3 regions of the Micromonospora sp. NPDC005220 genome follow, and region 2 is predicted to be linked to each of the others. Evidence: predicted binding sites of a transcription regulator. Region 2 holds the regulator's gene; each other region holds the start of a gene.
What was found. Region 2 encodes HrcA, which represses chaperone genes, less so after heat shock. Its sites were predicted from a motif close to GGTTNGCACNCTCNNNNNGAGNGTGCNAACC; they were not measured.
Positions count from the first base shown of each region.

Region 1: a site for HrcA is predicted at 1,387-1,417, ahead of groES (co-chaperone GroES). Genes of this name have one in related genera too.
Region 3: a site for HrcA is predicted at 1,396-1,426, ahead of groL (chaperonin GroEL). Genes of this name have one in related genera too.

Region 1 covers NZ_JBEXHP010000137.1:8,932-12,185, forward strand. Annotated here, with positions in the region: gene ybaK (Cys-tRNA(Pro) deacylase) at 1-99, opposite strand, end outside; gene ABZU52_RS29180 (methyltransferase domain-containing protein) at 110-1,291, opposite strand; gene groES (co-chaperone GroES) at 1,551-1,865, shown strand; gene groL (chaperonin GroEL) at 1,936-3,254, shown strand, end outside.
Region 2 covers NZ_JBEXHP010000084.1:12,095-15,348, reverse strand. Annotated here, with positions in the region: gene hemW (radical SAM family heme chaperone HemW) at 1-188, shown strand, start outside; gene ABZU52_RS24460 (DUF4870 domain-containing protein) at 256-885, opposite strand; gene hrcA (heat-inducible transcriptional repressor HrcA) at 1,112-2,134, shown strand; gene dnaJ (molecular chaperone DnaJ) at 2,210-3,254, shown strand, end outside.
Region 3 covers NZ_JBEXHP010000099.1:16,322-19,575, reverse strand. Annotated here, with positions in the region: gene ABZU52_RS26160 (cold-shock protein) at 1-85, shown strand, start outside; gene ABZU52_RS26155 (hypothetical protein) at 182-1,348, shown strand; gene groL (chaperonin GroEL) at 1,619-3,241, shown strand.

The sequences.
Region 1 (3,254 bases), on a different contig from region 2:
GTAGTTCGGGGCGTCCGGCGCCACCCGGTACGGATGGGTGCGATGCGCGATGCCGCGCTTGACGAGTAGTGCCGTCGCCGGTGTGCCCTGTCCCGCCACGCCCTCGAACCTAGTCGACCGGGCGGCCGATCAGCACGGTCGGCGCCCCGGCGACGCGGGTGAGAACCAAGCTCGCCGCGGCGTCCCCGGCCAGCCGAAGGTCCCGTCGGAGCTGCTCCGGGGTGAGCGCCGAACCTCGCTTGAGGATCTCCACCCGGCCCACCCGACGGTCGCGCAACAGCGCCCGCAGGCGCTTGAGCGAGAACGGCAGCACGTCGGTGATCTCCAGGCAGCGCGCGTACGGGGTGCGGATCGGCTGGTCGGCGTAGAGGTAGGCGATGCTCGGATCGGCCAGGGTGGCGTCCAGTTCGGTGGCCAGTTCGGCGACGAGGTGCGCGCGGACCACGGCGGGGTCCGGGTCGTACAGGTAGCGGCGCGGGGGCCCGACCGGCGCCTCCGTGTCGCCCGAGCCGGTGAGCTGGTGGATCTCCGTCCGGTACACGCTGGCGCGGCGGGGCACCTCGGCCAGCTCGCCGCACCAGAGCGCCGCCTCGACCAGGTCGCCGTCCACGCTGACCCACTCGGCCTCTGCCCCGGCCGGGATGAGCGCGTGGTCCAGGCCCGGCGCCACCTTCACCACGGTGCGCGGCACCCGCTCGGCCAGCCCGGTGACGAAGTCCCACGGTGGCGAGTAGGCGCGCGGGTCGAAGATCCGTCGCCCGGTGCCGGTCGCGCGGCGGGCCGGATCGCAGAAGACCCCGTCGACCCCTGACACGTCGAACCCGGTCGCGTCGCCGCACTCGACAGTGAACAGCTCGGCCAGCCCGGCCGCCTCGGCGTTGGCGGCGGCCATCGCCGCGGTCACCGGGTCGGCCTCCACCCCGTACACCCGGATGCCGGCACGGGCGGCGGCCAGCGCGTCGGCTCCGAGCCCGCACCCGAGGTCGGCCAGGGTGCGCACGCCGGCCGCGGACAACCGGGCGGCCCGCCGGTCGGCGACCACCCGCCGGGTGGCCTGCTCCAGGCCGGGGCGGGTGAGGAACATCCCAGCGGCGGCCGAGCCGAACTTGCCCACCGCCCGGTGGCGCAGCTCGGCCTGGGTGAGCGCCGCCGCGGCCAACGTCGGCGGCACCCCGGCCGCCCGCAGCGCCGACGCCGCAGCCAGTGGATCACCGCCGGCCAGCCCGGCCGCCGCCGTGAGCGCGGCCGACCCCTCAGGGGTACGCAGCGCCGCCAGCTGTTCGAGATCCACCCGGTCATTGTCCCGGTCGACCAGGAAATCCTGGCCGTCGGGGCGCGACGCGCTGGCACTCTCCTTGACGGAGTGCTAGCCAGCGAATAACCTGCGATTAGCACTCTCGCCCTGAGGGTGCCAGCTTCCGGGTCTCGCGACCCGGGTGCGCACGCCAGGCGGACCGGCACCCGCGACGACGGCACCGCCCGGTGGCATGAGGCAGATTGACGCTGGTCAGCCCCGCTGGCCAGCAACGAAACCAGTACCCCAGGAGGGTATGCCCGTGACTACCGCGACCAAGGTTGCTATCAAGCCGCTCGAGGACCGCATCGTGGTCCAGGCGAACGAGGCTGAGACCACCACGGCGTCGGGCATCGTGATCCCCGACACCGCCAAGGAGAAGCCGCAGGAGGGCACTGTCCTCGCTGTGGGCCCGGGGCGCGTCGACGACAACGGCAACCGGGTTCCGGTTGACGTGCAGGTCGGCGACACCGTTCTTTATTCGAAGTACGGCGGCACCGAGGTCAAGTACGCCGGCGAGGAGTACCTGGTGCTCTCCGCCCGCGACGTCCTCGCGGTCATCGAGAAGTAAGCAACCGATCAGTGCCACTGCCCCGGTCCGGCTCGCCGGGCCGGGGCAATGGCGCTTCGAAGGGACATATATGGCGAAGATCCTGAGCTTCTCGGACGACGCCCGGCACCTGCTGGAGCACGGTGTCAACGCCCTCGCGGACGTGGTCAAGGTCACCCTCGGCCCGCGCGGGCGCAACGTCGTCCTGGACAAGAAATTCGGTGCGCCGACGATCACCAACGATGGTGTGACCATCGCCAAGGAGATCGAGCTCACCAACCCGTACGAGAACCTTGGCGCGCAGTTGGTCAAGGAGGTGGCGACCAAGACCAACGACGTCGCCGGCGACGGGACCACCACCGCGACCGTGCTGGCCCAGGCGATGGTTCGCGAGGGTCTGCGCAACGTGACCGCCGGGACCAACCCGGCCGGCCTCAAGCGGGGCATCGACGCGGCGGCCGTCAAGGTCTCCGAGGCGCTGCTCGGCCGTGCCGCCGAGGTCACCAGCAAGGAGTCGATCGCGAACGTGGCGACGATCTCCGCACAGGACTCCACGATCGGCGATCTGATCGCCGAGGCGATGGAGCGCGTCGGCCGCGACGGTGTCATCACCGTCGAGGAAGGCTCGATGCTCACCACCGAACTGGACGTGACCGAGGGGCTCCAGTTCGACAAGGGCTTCATCTCGCCGAACTTCGTCACCGACCTGGAGGGTCAGGAGTCCGTCCTTGAGGACGCGTACATCCTGGTCACCACCCAGAAGATCTCGGCGATCGAGGAGCTGCTGCCGCTGTTGGAGAAGGTCCTGCAGAACAGCAAGCCCCTCCTGATCATCGCCGAGGACGTGGACGGCCAGGCGCTCTCCACCCTGGTGGTCAACTCGCTGCGCAAGACCCTCAAGGTCTGCGCGGTCAAGGCCCCGGGCTTCGGTGACCGGCGCAAGGCGATGCTCCAGGACATCGCGATCTCCACGGGCGCCGAACTGGTCGCCCCGGAGCTGGGCTACAAGCTCGACCAGGTCGGCCTGGAGGTGCTCGGCAGCGCCCGGCGGGTCGTGGTCGACAAGGAGAACACCACGATCGTCGACGGCGGTGGCCAGAAGGCCGACGTTGCCGACCGGGTGTCCCAGATCCGCAAGGAGATCGAGGCTTCCGACTCCGACTGGGACCGGGAGAAGCTCGCCGAGCGGCTGGCGAAGCTCTCCGGTGGCATCGCCGTCATCAAGGCCGGCGCGGCGACCGAGGTCGAGATGAAGGAGCGCAAGCACCGCATCGAGGACGCCATCGCGGCGACCAAGGCGGCGGTCGAGGAGGGCACTGTGCCCGGCGGCGGCGCCGCCCTGGTGCAGATCCGCTCGGTGCTGGACGACGACCTCGGCTTCACCGGTGACGAGAAGATCGGCGTCTCGGT
Region 2 (3,254 bases):
TGATGCTGCGGCTGCGGCTGGCCAGCGGCCTCCCCCTGAAGGTGCTCGACGCCACCGGCCGGGCCGGTGCCGAGCGGGCGCTGGCCGACGGCCTGCTGGCTGCCGACGCGTACGCGGCCGGCCGGGCCGTGCTCACCCTGCGCGGCCGCCTGCTGGCCGACGCGGTGGTCCGCGACCTGCTGCCCTGAGCAGGCCCGCTGCCCCCGGATGAGGGCAGCGGTGTTCCGGACCGGCCGGGGGAGCGGCCGGCCCGGTTCACTTGATGAAGTTGGCGGAGAGCGGGTAGCGGTAGAGCTGCCCCTCGTTGGCCTTGATGCCGGCGATGATGCCGAACACGGCACCGAGGATGAGGGCAGCCCCGACCCCGATGAAGCCGATCACGATGCAGGACAGCACCCAGCCGACCAGGCCGATGATCGACCAGAGGAGCTGGAAGTTGAGCGCCGTGACGGCGTGCGCGCGGACCGTGGGGGACTGGTTGCCTCGGGCCAGCATCGCCACCAACGGGGCGATCCAGCCCAGCACACCGCCGCTGATGATCATCCCGGCTGCGCCGCCGAAGTGCGCGACCAGGGCCCAGGTCTTGTCCTCGTTGTTGGCGTAACCGCCGCCGGGGCCGCCGTAGGCCCCGCCGGCCGGGTAGCCGCCAGGTGGGGGATAGCCCCCGGGCGGCGGGTAGCCGCCTGCCGGAGGGTAGCCGCCTGACGGCGGTTGGTCACCGGTGGGCGGCGGATAGCCACCGGGCGGGGGATAGCCGGCCGGGCCGGGTGCCCCGGACAGTGGTGCGGTGGGCGGCTCGGCCGACGGGAACGGGCCCGGAAAGGTGGGCTCCGGCGGGTAGTTGCCGGGGTCGCCCGGTCCGGGAGGGCGAGGAGGTTCAGTCATGGATGTCACGGTAGGGGCCGGTGGCAACGCCGCACCAGAGCGACACCGCCGCGCCGTGGGGGCCGATCGGCCCAGCGGGGGTGGCGTGGGCCGCACCGACGGGTGGCCGTTGATCATCGCGTCGGCGGGCCTGCCGACGTAGACTGGCACTCGCTACAGTCGAGTGCCAGGACGGCCCGGCCGGCCCAGAGCGCCGGCGGCCGACGTGCGACAGGAGGTGCGGAGGATGGGTCTCGACGACCGGAAACTCGCAGTGCTCCGCGCCATCGTCGAAGACTACGTCTCCACCCAGGAGCCGGTCGGCAGCAAGGCGTTGGTCGAGCGGCACCAGCTCGGGGTCTCCCCGGCCACGGTCCGCAACGACATGGCCGTGCTGGAGGAGGAGGGCTACATCCGGCAGCCGCACACCAGTGCCGGCCGGGTGCCCACCGACCGCGGGTACCGGCTCTTCGTCGACCGGTTGTCCCGGGTCAAGCCGCTGAGCCCGGCCGAGCGCCGGGCCATCGAGCGCTTCCTGGTCGGCGCGGTCGACCTCGACGACGTGGTGCACCGCACGGTACGCCTGCTCGCCCAGCTGACCCGGCAGGTCGCCGTCGTGCAGTACCCGAGCCTGGCCCGCTCCTCGGTGCGTCACCTGGAGCTGGTGCCGATCTCCACCACCCGGCTGATGCTCGTCATGATCGCGGACACCGGGCGGGTGGAGCAGCGACTCGTTGAGCTGCCCGGCCCGGTGCCCGCCGACGACGTCACCGACCTGCGCCGACTGATCAACGAGAAGCTCGCCAACGCCCGGCTCTCCGAGACGCCACCGCTGGTGCAGGCGCTGGTCGAGGAAGCGCCGACCGGGCTGCGCCCGACCATGACGACGCTCGCCACAGTGCTGCTGGAGACGCTTGTCGAGCGGCACGAGGAGCGGATCGCGCTCGCCGGCACCGCGAACCTCACCCGGGGCGGCCTGCTCGACTTCCAGGGCTCGCTGCGGCCGATCCTCGAGGCTCTGGAGGAGGAGGTCGTGCTGCTCAAGCTCATCGGTGAGACCGAGCCGAGCACGACCCGGGTGCTGATCGGCGACGAGAACGAGTTCGACAACCTGCGCGCCGCCTCGGTGGTCAGCACCGGGTACGGCCCGGGCACCACCATCGTGGGCGGCCTGGGGGTGCTGGGGCCCACCCGGATGGACTACCCCGGCAACATCGCCACGGTGCGCGCCGTGGCACGCTACGTGGGCGAGTTGCTGGCCCAGAACTGATTGGTCAGGGCCGACGCGGCCGGCTGCGGCCGCCGACCGGCGCAACGCGAGACGAACATGAGGACACGGAACGCAGTGGCCAGGGACTACTACGGCATTCTCGGTGTGAGCCGGGAAGCCTCCGATGACGAGATCAAGCGTGCCTACCGCAAGCTGGCGCGCCAGTTCCACCCGGACGTCAATCCGGACCCGGAGGCTCAGGAGAAGTTCAAGGACATCAACGCCGCGTACGAGGTCCTCTCGGACGACCGGAAGCGGCAGATCGTCGACCTCGGTGGCGACCCGCTCGCCCCGGGTGGTGGCGGCGCCGGCGGCCCGGGCGGCCCCGGAGGCGCCGGCCCGTTCGTCGGTTTCCAGGACATCATGGACGCCTTCTTCGGCGGTGCCGGCGCTGGCGCCCGTGGCCCACGGCCGCGGACCCGGCCGGGCGCCGACGCGATCCTGCGACTCGAACTCGACCTGCACGAGACGGCGTTCGGCGTCGAGGCCCCGATCACCGTCGACACCGCTGTGCTCTGCACCACCTGCTCCGGCGCCGGCACCGCCGCCGGCACCCACCTGGCGACCTGTGAGGCGTGCGGCGGTCGGGGCGAGGTGCAGTCGGTGCAGCGCACCTTCCTCGGCCAGGTGGTCTCCGCCCGGCCGTGCACCGTGTGCCAGGGCTACGGCACCACCATCCCGCACCCCTGCCCCACCTGCGCCGGCGACGGCCGGGTGCGTACCCGCCGCTCGCTGACCGTCAAGATCCCGGCCGGCGTCGAGGACGGCATGCGGATCCGGTTGGCCCAGCAGGGCGAGGTCGGCCCCGGTGGCGGCACCGCCGGCGACCTCTACGTGGAGATCCACGAGCGCCCGCACGACGTGTACTCCCGCAAGGGCGACGACCTGCACTGCCGGGTCACCGTGCCGATGACGGCGGCGGCGCTGGGCACCCGGCTGACCATAAAGACGCTGGACAGCGAGGAGACCGTCGACGTCAAGGCCGGCACCCAGCCGGCCAGCACGCTGCGACTGCGCGCCCGGGGTGTGCCGCACCTGCGCGGCACCGGCCGGGGCGACCTCTACGTGCACCTGGACGTGCGGACGCCCACCAAGCTCGACCCGGACCAGGAGAAGATGC
Region 3 (3,254 bases), on a different contig from region 2:
GCTGGACGACGGCCAGCGGGTCGAGTTCGAGATCGCCCAGGGCCAGAAGGGCCCGCAGGCAGAGCACGTACGCGTCATCGGCTGAGCTTTCTGGCCGGCCGGCCCAAGTGAGTCGGGGCTGCGGCAGGGGCGCGCAGCCGGGAAGATCGTGAACCGTTCCAGCCGATGCCGAGGAGCGTTCATGACCGACCAGCCACCCCCACCCACTCCGTCCTCCGGGCCGGGGGAGCCGTCCGACTCGTCCTCGCCCGCCGGCAGCCCCGGCCACTCCGGTCCGCCGCCCGGCTGGGCGCCCGGTCTGCCTCCGGCTGGCCCACCCGCCGACCACGCCGGTCCACCGCCCGGCTGGGACCCCGCGCAGGGTGCCTGGGGTGCGGCCCCGCCGCCGCAGGGCTGGGCGTTTCCGCCCACCGGGGGCTATCCGCCCGGGTCGGGTCCCTACGGCGGGCAGCCGTGGTATCCGGGGCCGCCGGTCGGCTGGTACCCGGCGGGTTACGGGTTCGATCCGAACGACGCCCTGGTCACGCCGCCCGGTGCCGGCCTCGGCGGCTGGTTCAACCGGTGTGCGGGAGCGCTGCGCCGAGGCTGGCGGCAGTTGGTGCCGATCATGCTGCTCACCCAGGTGCTGCCGGCGGCGGTGCTCTCGGTGATCTCCCTCGGGCTGGACCCGTCGGCGAACTGGGCGGTTCAGGCCGAGTCGAGTCCGAGTCCGGCGCTGCCGGACAACTTCGCCACCGAGCTGCTGAACCTTCTGCTCGTGCTGGTCGGCGGCAGCCTGGTGGTCGGGTTGGTGCAGGCCGTCGGGTGGGCCGCCGGCACCTGGGTGATCACCCGGCAGGCGGCCGGTCAGCCGGCCGGCCTGGATGCGGCGCTGCGCTACGGCCTGCGTCGGGCGCTCGGGTTGTGGGGCTGGACTCTGTTGATCGGCCTGCTGATCGGCGTCGGCCTCTGCTTCTGCGTGCTGCCGGGCATCTACCTGGCCTTCGCGCTGAGCATGGCCGGCCCGGTCTATCTCTTCGAACGCCACAACCCGATCGGTCGGTCGTTCCGGATGTTCCACGACCGGCTCGGTCTGCTGCTCGGTCGGGTGGCGCTGGTGGCCCTGGCGGTGATCGTCGGCACCCTGATCCCCGGTGCCCTGGAGGGGGTGGGCACCTCCGCGCTCGGAACGGATCCGTTCGCCTCGGCGGGTACTGCCGCCGGGGCGGTGGTGGTGATCGCGATCACCGCCGTGCTGGCTCTGCCGGCGCACCTCGCCCAGATGATCGGTCTGCTGGTGACGTACGCCGAGCAGAGGGCCCATGAGGCGCCGGTGAACACTGCCGGACTGGCTGCGGAACTCGGCTGAGCGGCCCCATCGTGCTTGCACTCGGCAGGGGAGAGTGCTAAACAAGTCATTGGCACTCGCGTACCGTGAGTGCCAGCGGTCGGGACGGTGGGGCCAGGTTGCACCGGCGTGGAGACGCCGGGGCGGCACATGGCCGGTCGTCGCGGGCTATCCGGCCCGGCCGAAGGACGTCGTCGTCGCCTGGTGGCGACGTCCCAAGGTGCGTACACCAGGCGGCCCATCCGGGACACACACTCGGGTGGCCGTGAGTGTCCAGGAGGACAACGCCGTATGGCAAAGATGATCGCGTTCGACGAAGAGGCGCGCCGCGGCCTCGAGCGTGGCATGAACCAGCTCGCCGACGCCGTAAAGGTGACCCTCGGCCCGAAGGGCCGCAACGTCGTGCTCGAGAAGAAGTGGGGTGCCCCCACCATCACCAACGATGGTGTGAGCATCGCCAAGGAGATCGAGCTCGAGGACCCGTACGAGAAGATCGGCGCTGAGCTGGTCAAGGAGGTCGCGAAGAAGACCGACGACGTTGCCGGTGACGGCACGACGACGGCGACCGTCCTGGCCCAGGCCCTGGTTCGCGAGGGCCTGCGTAACGTGGCCGCCGGCGCCAACCCGATGGCCCTGAAGCGGGGCATCGAGGCTGCGGTCGCGAGCGTCTCGGAGGAGCTGTCCAAGCTCGCCAAGGACGTCGAGACCAAGGAGCAGATCGCCTCCACCGCCTCCATCTCCGCTGGCGACAGCACCGTCGGCGAGATCATCGCCGAGGCGATGGACAAGGTCGGCAAGGAAGGCGTCATCACCGTCGAGGAGAGCAACACCTTCGGGCTGGAGCTGGAGCTCACCGAGGGTATGCGCTTCGACAAGGGCTACATCTCGGCCTACTTCATGACCGACCCGGAGCGTATGGAGGCCGTCTTCGACGACCCGTACATCCTGATCGCCAACAGCAAGATCTCGTCGGTGAAGGACCTGCTCCCGATCCTGGAGAAGGTCATGCAGTCGGGCAAGCCGCTGCTGATCATCGCCGAGGACCTGGAGGGCGAGGCCCTCGCCACCCTGGTGGTCAACAAGGTCCGTGGCACCTTCAAGTCGGTCGCCGTCAAGGCGCCGGGCTTCGGTGACCGCCGCAAGGCCATGCTGACCGACATCGCCATCCTCACCGGTGGCCAGGTCATCAGCGAGGAGGTCGGCCTCAAGCTCGACGCCGCCAGCCTCGACATGCTGGGCCGCGCCCGCAAGGTCGTGGTGACCAAGGACGAGACCACCATCGTCGACGGTGCCGGTGACGGCGAGCAGATCCAGGGCCGGGTCAACCAGATCCGGGCCGAGATCGACAAGAGCGACTCCGACTACGACCGCGAGAAGCTGCAGGAGCGGCTGGCCAAGCTGGCCGGCGGCGTTGCGGTGATCAAGGTCGGCGCGGCCACCGAGGTCGAGCTCAAGGAGCGCAAGCACCGCATCGAGGACGCCGTTCGCAACGCGAAGGCCGCCGTCGAGGAGGGCATCGTCCCGGGTGGTGGCGTCGCGCTGGTGCAGGCCGGCAAGACCGCCTTCGACAAGCTCGACCTGGTCGGCGACGAGGCGACCGGTGCGAACATCGTCAAGGTCGCGCTGGACGCCCCGCTGCGGCAGATCGCCGTCAACGCCGGCCTTGAGGGCGGCGTCGTGGTGGAGAAGGTCCGTAACCTCGAAGCGGGTCACGGTCTCAACGCCGCCAACGGCGAGTACGTCGACCTGCTGGCCGCGGGCATCATCGACCCGGCCAAGGTGACGCGCTCGGCGCTGCAGAACGCCGCCTCCATCGCGGCGCTCTTCCTCACCACCGAGGCTGTTGTCGCGGACAAGCCGGAGAAGACCCCGGCTGCCCCGGCTGGCCCGGGTGGCGGGGACATGGACTTCTGAGTCCAGTTCCGAC